One region of the Enterococcus innesii genome, then DNA from elsewhere that is predicted to be linked to it. Evidence: predicted binding sites of a transcription regulator. Region 1 holds the regulator's gene; the other holds the start of a gene.
The links. Region 1 encodes CtsR, which represses protease genes until heat stress. Its sites were predicted from a motif close to TTGGTCAAAAAAGGTCAAANA; they were not measured.
Positions count from the first base shown of each region.

Region 1 (4,438 bases):
TTTTTCAACTCATTCATAGTATCACACAGCAGTGTTCTTTCCAAGAGGTCTCGTTACTCTTTTTTTCACGAATAGCGCTTTGCTCATTAATCAAACGCTGACATAAAGCTGTTTAGAAGGATATTTTTTTGTGAATCACCAATCATAATCAATGGAGAATTCTTGATCACTACTAGACATAGCAAGACAAAAAAGCGACGTCCCTATGGATGCCGATTGCTCGACCATAGAAACGCCGCTGCCGTTATTGGCTCGACTTAAACTTGTTGCAAGACCCGTGCTTGTCCCTCTTTGACATTGAGGGTGATCGATCCTTTGGAAGCACCGATCGTCACTTTGTCACCTAAATGAATTTGTCCTGATAGGAGTGCTTCACTTAAACGGTCTTCGACTTCTTTTTGCAAGGCCCGACGAATCGGCCGTGCCCCATATTCTGGATCAAAACCAGCTTTACCGATCACATCGATGGCAGATGGCGTGATCTTCAATTGGATGTCTTGGTTGCCTAATCGTTTGATGATCGCTTTGCTCATGATCTTCACGATCTCGTGGATCTCCCCTTCACCTAAGGATTGGAAGACTACTGTTTCATCCACACGGTTCAAGAACTCTGGACGGAAGGCTTTTTTCAGCTCTTCTAAGATCCGTTTTTGCATCGCTTGGTGATCTTTCGTTAAATCAGTGACATTAAAACCAACGCTTTTTTCTTCGCGGATTTGTTGGGCACCGATATTAGAGGTCATGATCAAAATCGTGTTGCGGAAATCGACCTTCCGACCTTTGGCATCTGTCAAATGACCATCATCCAGCACTTGCAAGAGGATATTGAAGACATCGGGATGGGCTTTTTCCACCTCGTCCAATAAGATGACGGAGTATGGTTTTGAACGGATTTTTTCCGTCAATTGCCCACCTTCATCGTAGCCGACATAGCCTGGCGGTGAACCGATCAAACGGCTCGTGCTGTATTTTTCCATAAATTCGGACATATCGACACGAACCAAGGCATCTTCACTGCCAAACATCGCTTCTGCTAAGGCTTTGGCAAGCTCGGTTTTCCCGACACCGGTCGGCCCTAAGAACATGAAGGAACCGATTGGGCGGTTGGGGTCTTTCAATCCACTGCGGGCGCGGCGGATCGAACGAGCGACTGCTTTGACCGCTTCTTCTTGGCCAACTACCCGTTGATGCAAGATCTTTTCAAGATCCAACAAGCGTTCGCTTTCTTTTTTCTCCATCTGCTGCAGAGGTACGCCGGTCCATTGGGAAACGACCGTGGCAACATCTTCTGCAGTAACACTATCGGCATAGCCTGACGCTTCTTTGACTTCCATAAACGCTACTTCCGTCAGCTGTTGGGTCAATTTCTTTTCCTTGATCCGTAGACGAGCTGCTGCTTCAAAATCTTGCTGACGAATAGCGGCTTCTTTTTCCTCGATCAAGTTGGCGATCTCGTTTTGTAGATCTGCCAATTCCGAACTTTCATCGGTTTTGTCTAGACGCACTTTGGCTGCTGATTCATCCATCAAATCGATGGCTTTATCTGGTAATTGGCGCGAATTGATGTAACGTACGGACAATTGCACAGCGGCGTGTAACGCATCATCAGAAATTTCCACCCCATGATGTTCTTCATAACGAGGACGCAACCCCCGTAAAATTTCTTCCGCTTCTTCTGGTGTTGGTTCGTCGACTTGCACCCGGGCAAAACGGCGTTCTAATGCAGAATCTTTTTCAATGTATTTTTGGTACTCATCTAGTGTCGTGGCACCGATGGTTTGCAATTCTCCACGGGCTAAGGCTGGTTTCAGAATATTCGAGGCATCAATCGCCCCTTCGGCTCCGCCGGCCCCAATCAGTGTATGCAATTCATCAATGAATAAGATGATTTGACCATCTTGATAGATCTCATCGATGATTTTTTTCATTCGGTCCTCAAATTCCCCACGGTATTTCGTTCCGGCAACTAAAGCCCCCATGTCCAGCATCATCAAGCGTTTGTTTTGCATGTCTTCTGGGACTTCCCCATTGATAATTTTTTGGGCTAAGCCTTCGGCGATCGCGGTTTTCCCAACACCAGGTTCCCCCACGAGAACAGGGTTGTTTTTGGTCCGACGGCTAAGGATCTGGATCAGGCGTTTGACTTCTTTGGCACGCCCGACAACAGGATCTAGGCGTTTTTCACGGGCTAATTTGGTCAAATCACGGGCTAAGGAATCCAAGGTCGGTGTTCCTTGCTGCGCTTTGGCTTGGGCTGGACGACGACGACCAGCACTTCCGTTGGTTTTGCTTTCATTGAAGCCCATTTTTTTCTTCAAAAGCTGACGCATTTTCGCGAGACTCAAGCCGAGATTCAGCATGATTCGTGAAGCCAAAATGTCTTCGTCTCTTAATAAGCCTAATAATAGATGTTCAGTACCAATTTGTGGTGCCCCTAAGCGTTTGGCTTCATCCCCTGCATAAGCAAATGTATGTTTTGCTCGTGGTGAATATGCGAGATAGGCATTTTCTGGATATTGACGAACGGTGCCGTACCCTGTTAAATGTTCGATTTCTTCACGAATATCATTTTCTGTGATATTCATTTCCCGCAAGGTTTTGCCGGCAATCCCGTTTTGTTCAATGACCAATGCCAATAGAATGTGTTCAGAACCTACTGCTTGGTGCTTAAAGTATTTTGCTTCTTCTTGGGCGATAGCCAAAACGGCTTTCGCGCGTTGGGTGAATAATTCATCCATCTCTTTCACTTCCTGTCTTCGTAACTTAATCGTTCTAGAATTGCATGGAGCAAATCAGCTCGTGTTCTATTTTCATAAGGAGAACGTCCTAGAACTGCTTTCGCGATGACGGTCAACAATAAATTGCCTTCTCGCTTGGACAGGATTCCTTCCTCATAAAGTTTCTGGATTATTGCATATGCATCTTTTTCCGAGATGGTTTCATCGAATAATTGATTCATTTCTTTTAAGTAGTGGTGGCTGTCAGTAATTTTGACTTTCTCGATCCGAATATAGCCGCCCCCGCCGCGTTTGCTTTCAACCGCATAGCCTCTTTGAACGGTAAAGCGGGTATTGATCACGTAATTTATTTGTGAGGGCACGCAGTTGAACAAATTTGCCATTTCTGCGCGACGAATCTCAATGGTTTCACTGTCTTCAAGAATTTTCTTCAAATACGCTTCAATCAAATCGGAAGTGTTGTGATGACTCAATTCATTCCCTCCCTTGACTAATTCTGACCTTCATTATACCCAATTTTTGAATCCTTGGAAAGATGTACGCTTGCACAAATGGCCGGACTAAAGGAAATTTTAAAGACACCGGTGCCTCACTATTAGGTTTAGAAACAAAAACAAGCAGCTGGACGGGGAACAAAAAGAGAATTCTTTGGTCCCCGAAGGCTGCTTGGTTAAAGTATTTGGTTTTAGCTAGTTTCTAATCACTTTCTGAGCTACTTTCACTCGTAGCGCTTGAATCAGAGGAATCATCTGAACTACTGCTTGGTGTCGATGAGGACGAATCATCTGGTTCAGGTCCTCTAGAGATCGTGACCGTTACAGTAGAGCCAACTTCGACGGAGGTCCCAGCACCTGGAGAGACACGGACAACATGTCCAGCTGGTACCGAGTCATTATAGCCGTCCTCTTCCTCAAAAGTTGAATCCAATCCCGCTTCATTCAAGTCTGCTTCTGCATCGGCTTGGCTTTTCCCAACAATTCTTGGTACATTGACCATTTCCTGCCCACTGCTGACCGTCAAAGTGATGGTCGTTTGGGAAGTCACCACCGTTTCACCTGTTGCGGGTGCTTGGGCGATGATCGTGCCTGATGGTTGACTGCTAGATTGATAGTTCACTTCGATCTGTGATCGGTCGACACCGCGAGAAGTCAATGCTGCTCGTGCATCTGCCTCTGTCATGCCATAATAGTTGTCCATTGCGAAGCTATCTGGTCCGGAGCTGACCTTAAAGGTGATTTCGTCTTCTGCTGGGGAAACTTCCCGCCCTGCTGCTGGTGATTGACTGATAATATCCCCTTCATCGACATCATCTGACGACTCTAGCTCTTCTTTGATTCTGTCTTCATCAAAGCCCAAATCGATCAACTCTTTTTTGACATCATCAAAGGAACGGCCTTCATAGTCATCAAGGGTGATTTTCTTCGTTCCGCTACTGATGTAGAGGGTCACGACGGAATTCTTTTTGACTTCATTGCCTTCTGGGGGATCGGTTTTGACGACATTGCCTGCTTCGACTTCATCATCTTCGATTTCTTCCACCTCGTCTGCCACTTTCAAACCGGCGGCTTCCAGTTCGGCCCGAGCGGCGGCTTCTGTCTGACCACTGACTTCAGGAATTGCCACATCTCCCCGACCACCGCCGAATAGGAAGTAACTGCCTATCCCTAGCAGTGCGATCACCATAATGATTGGCAGCAGTA
Region 1 covers NZ_AP025635.1:1,890,979-1,895,416, forward strand. The annotation lists gene ENLAB_RS08795 (ATP-dependent Clp protease ATP-binding subunit) at 258-2,738, opposite strand; gene ENLAB_RS08800 (CtsR family transcriptional regulator) at 2,744-3,211, opposite strand; gene pknB (Stk1 family PASTA domain-containing Ser/Thr kinase) at 3,435-4,438, opposite strand, start outside.

Region 2 (4,438 bases), 1.7 Mb from region 1:
TCTTTTTTGTGATCATCAGCAATAAGCTGTTCAAAAGTGCAACGTTAAGAGGGATCGTTGACAAATGCAACACCCAGATCTATTCTTTGCGAGAAACGGTCAATGCAATCATTACCGACCGCACCGCTTTCTTGCGCATCTACCTTTGGAATCTTTTGAAGATGCTACCTTGGTATGTGATTCCTTATGTGATTCTTGTTGTGCAGCATCCAGAGATCGATTTCTTGTTGACGTTATCCTTCATCAGCTTTGCCGTCGTCTTGTCCGGGGTGATTCCAACACCGGCAGGGATCGGATCATTTGAATTTATTTATATGCTGCTTTTTGGTCCATTAGTTGGCACGGTCGATGCTGCGTCTTCCATGCTACTGTACCGCTTAGCAACATTCATTTGGCCCTTCATTATTGGTTTTGCTTATGTAATGAAAGAAAAGCGCAAAGATATCAGCCAAGAGTTGACTGAATTAAGAAAAGAAAAAGTGGAAAGTTAAAAACACGCTTATCTTCGAGTAGAGGATAAGCGTGTTTTTTAGTCTTTCAAATCAATGATCCGATCAACAAAGGGTTCATAAAATTCAGCTTCATGGGAAACGATCAGAACGGTTCCGGGAAAAGCTGCCAGGGTTTCTTCCAAATTGTTTTTCGTGTCTTGATCGATATGGTTGGTCGGTTCATCAAGAATCAAAAAGTTGCTTTTGATCAACATCATTTCAGCTAACTTCACTTTTGTCTGTTCGCCACCACTTAATAATTTCAATTCTTCCTGGGCTAATTGGCTAGGTAATCCCGCCCGAGAAAGTTGCCGCCGCAATTCTTTGTTAGTGGCCTTTGGGAAAAGATCCTCAAGGTATTGAAGAGGGGTCTGCAAGGGATATTCCCAGTCAAGGTCTTGAGAAAAGTAATTGAATTTTGTATGCTGCGGGTAAGAAACGGTTCCTTCAATTGCAGGGATCACACCAAGTATCGTTTTGATCAATGTTGATTTACCGATCCCATTAAATCCCCGAATCGCATTTTTTTCGCCATAGCGGATCGTTAGGTTGATTGGGGAGAGTAAGGGCTTTTGATCGTACCCAATGACTAGATTGGTGGTTTCCAAGGCCAAGGTGGTAACGATTGGTGCCAAATCAAATCCTAGATGCGGTTTAGGGACATCTTGCGGTGGGGTCAAACGTTCAATTTTTGCCAACTGCTTTTCACGACTCTTCGCCATCGTTGAACGAGAACCAGCTTTGTATTTACGAATATAGCTTTCAGTTTTCTTGATATGCTCTTGCTGTGCTTCGTATTGCTTCATGTAGCTTTCGTTTTGCAACGTTTTTAGTTTTAATGCTTTGTCTAAATTCCCAGTATACTTAGAAAGCTTGCCAAATTCAATATCAATGATATGGGTCGTGATTTCATTCAAGAATTGACGATCATGAGAAACGACTAAGTAGGTACCAGTAAAGTTTTGTAAAAATTCAACTAACCATTTGATATGTTCATCATCTAGGTGGTTGGTTGGTTCATCCAAAATCAGCATGTCGGGTTTTTCTAAGAGCATTTTCGCTAAAATCAGTTTCGAGCGTTGACCACCACTTAAGGAAGCAAGGGGCGTATCCATTCCAAGAACCGAAATTCCTAACCCTTCAGCTAAATCATCGATCAATGTATCCATTTGATAGAAATTTCCTTGATCCAATTGATTTTGCAATTCGCCCGCTTTTTCTAAAAGCTTATCGTCGAGACTTTCGCCATAAGCAGTATAAAGGTCTGCGATCTGTTGTTCTTTTTCGAAGTCTTCTGCAAAGGCAGAGCGCAAAAAATCACGGATCGATTGCGTTTCATCAACATTGACGTATTGATCCAAGTAGCCCATTTTCAAATTTTTCGGAAATTGAACAAAGCCATCGTCGGGGAGAATTTCTCCTGTAATGATTTTGATTAAAGTACTTTTGCCAGCGCCGTTCCGTCCAATCAAACCGACTTTTTCCCCACGGTTGATTTGAACGGAAACATCTTCGTAAAGCAATTTGTCGCCAAATTGTTGGCTAATATTCGTTAATGTTAACATCGTTTCCTCCATATAAAAAAGCTGTAAACAGTAGACGTTACAGCTAAGTAGATAATCTTACTGAATAAAATACGCCAAAAAGCGCTTAAAAAGATCGGGAAAATCGGTTGTTCCTGACCAATCACGACCTAGCATACCATTGCTACTTCCCATCTGTCAATTTTCATGAAATAATACTGAAAAAATTTTTGATGTTCGAGGGAAATCTTTTGACCATTACTGACCAATATTGTATAATAGAAGAGTAGAAAAAAGGATACTGCTTGCAGCGTACTTTTTTCTGACTACCATTTTGGGAGGGAAAAGTATGAACCCAGAAAAAATGACGACTACATTACAAAGTGCTATCGCTGAAGCCCAGCAGATTGCCATGACCCGTCACCATCAAGAAATTGATATTCCGCATTTATGGAAGATTTTATTGCAAGCCAATCAATTCGGCCGCAATTTTTATACGGACACAGGGCTCGATGTCGATGCATTTGAAAAAGAAGTCGACCGATTATTAGATGAACTGCCTTCCGTTGAAGGAGGAAATGTTCGTTATGGTCAATCCATGAGTCAAAATCTGTTTCATCTTTTGTCTGAGGCAGATCAATTAAAAAATGAATTTCAAGACGAGTATCTTTCCACAGAAATCGTCCTTTATGCGTTGATGAAATTGAAAAATCATCCCTTGACGGTGTATTTAAAGAAACAAGGAATCACCGCAAAAGAAATCAAGCAAACGATCGAAACATTAAGAGGAGGGGATCGTGTGACCTCACAAAATCAAGAAGAACAATACAAAGCATTAGAAAAATACGGCGTTGACTTGGTCCAACAAGTCCGCAGCGGAAAAATGGACCCCATTATCGGACGAGACGAAGAAATTCGCGATGTGATTCGCATCCTTTCTCGGAAGACAAAAAACAATCCCGTTTTGATTGGTGAACCGGGGGTTGGTAAAACAGCCATCGTTGAAGGATTGGCTCAACGGATCGTGCGAAAAGACGTCCCAGAAAACCTAAAAGACAAAACGATCTTTTCTCTGGATATGGGTGCCTTGATCGCAGGTGCTAAATTCCGAGGTGAATTTGAAGAGCGTTTGAAAGCCGTCTTACAAGAAGTGAAAAAAGCCGATGGCAGGATCATTCTCTTTATTGATGAGATCCACAATATTGTAGGTGCTGGTAAGACGGAAGGCAGCATGGATGCTGGAAACTTACTGAAACCAATGCTGGCACGGGGAGAATTGCATACGATTGGCGCAACCACTCTTGATGAATACCGACAATACATGGAGAAGGACAAAGCCTTGGAACGTCGTTTCCAAAAAGTGCTGGTACAGGAACCAACCGTTCAAGATACGATTTCGATTTTACGTGGCTTGAAAGAACGGTTCGAGATCCATCATGGCGTCAACATACATGACAACGCGCTTGTTGCTGCGGCGACCTTATCTGATCGGTATATCACGGACCGCTTTTTACCAGATAAAGCCATTGACTTGATCGATGAGGCGAGTGCCACAATTCGGGTGGAAATGAATTCGATGCCTACTGAGCTCGACCAAGTTACCCGTCGTTTGATGCAACTTGAGATCGAAGAAGCCGCATTGAAAAAGGAATCCGATGATGCATCGAAAAAACGCTTAGGCATTTTACAAGAAGAATTGGCGGAATTGCGTGAAGAAGTCAATACCATGAAAATGCAGTGGGAAACGGAAAAAGAAGAAGTCAATGCAGTTTCCAACAAACGGGCAGAGATCGATAAAGCCAAGCATGAGTTGGAAGATGCTGAAAATAACTATGATTTGGAACGGGCCGCTGTTCTTCGCCATGGGACGATTCCCCAATTGGAAAAAGAACTAGCTGAACTAGAAGAAAAAAACCAAGACGAAGGCATTCGGATGGTTCAAGAGTCAGTGACCGAAAATGAGATCGCCTTAGTCGTGGGACGTTTGACAGGGATTCCAGTCGCTAAATTAGTGGAAGGCGAACGAGAAAAACTGTTGAAATTAAATGAGACCTTACATCAACGAGTGATCGGACAAGACGAAGCAGTCGATGCTGTCAGTGATGCAGTTATTCGTTCACGAGCTGGCCTGCAAGATCCAAATCGACCATTAGGTTCCTTCTTGTTCTTAGGTCCGACCGGCGTCGGTAAGACCGAATTAGCGAAAGCGTTGGCGGTCAACCTCTTTGATTCAGAAGAGCATATGGTTCGGATCGATATGAGCGAATACATGGAGAAACATTCAGTGTCTCGTTTAGTCGGTGCCCCTCCAGGCTATGTAGGGTTTGAAGAAGGTGGGCAATTGACTGAAGCTGTCCGCCGCAATCCTTACACGATCGTTTTGTTAGATGAAATCGAAAAAGCCCATCCTGATGTCTTTAATAT
Region 2 covers NZ_AP025635.1:197,678-202,115, reverse strand. The annotation lists gene ENLAB_RS01010 (lysylphosphatidylglycerol synthase transmembrane domain-containing protein) at 1-491, shown strand, start outside; gene ENLAB_RS01005 (ABC-F family ATP-binding cassette domain-containing protein) at 530-2,056, opposite strand; gene clpB (ATP-dependent chaperone ClpB) at 2,364-4,438, shown strand, end outside.
Region 2: clpB (ATP-dependent chaperone ClpB) is a predicted target of CtsR. The motif match lies at 2,263-2,283, and genes of this name have one in related genera.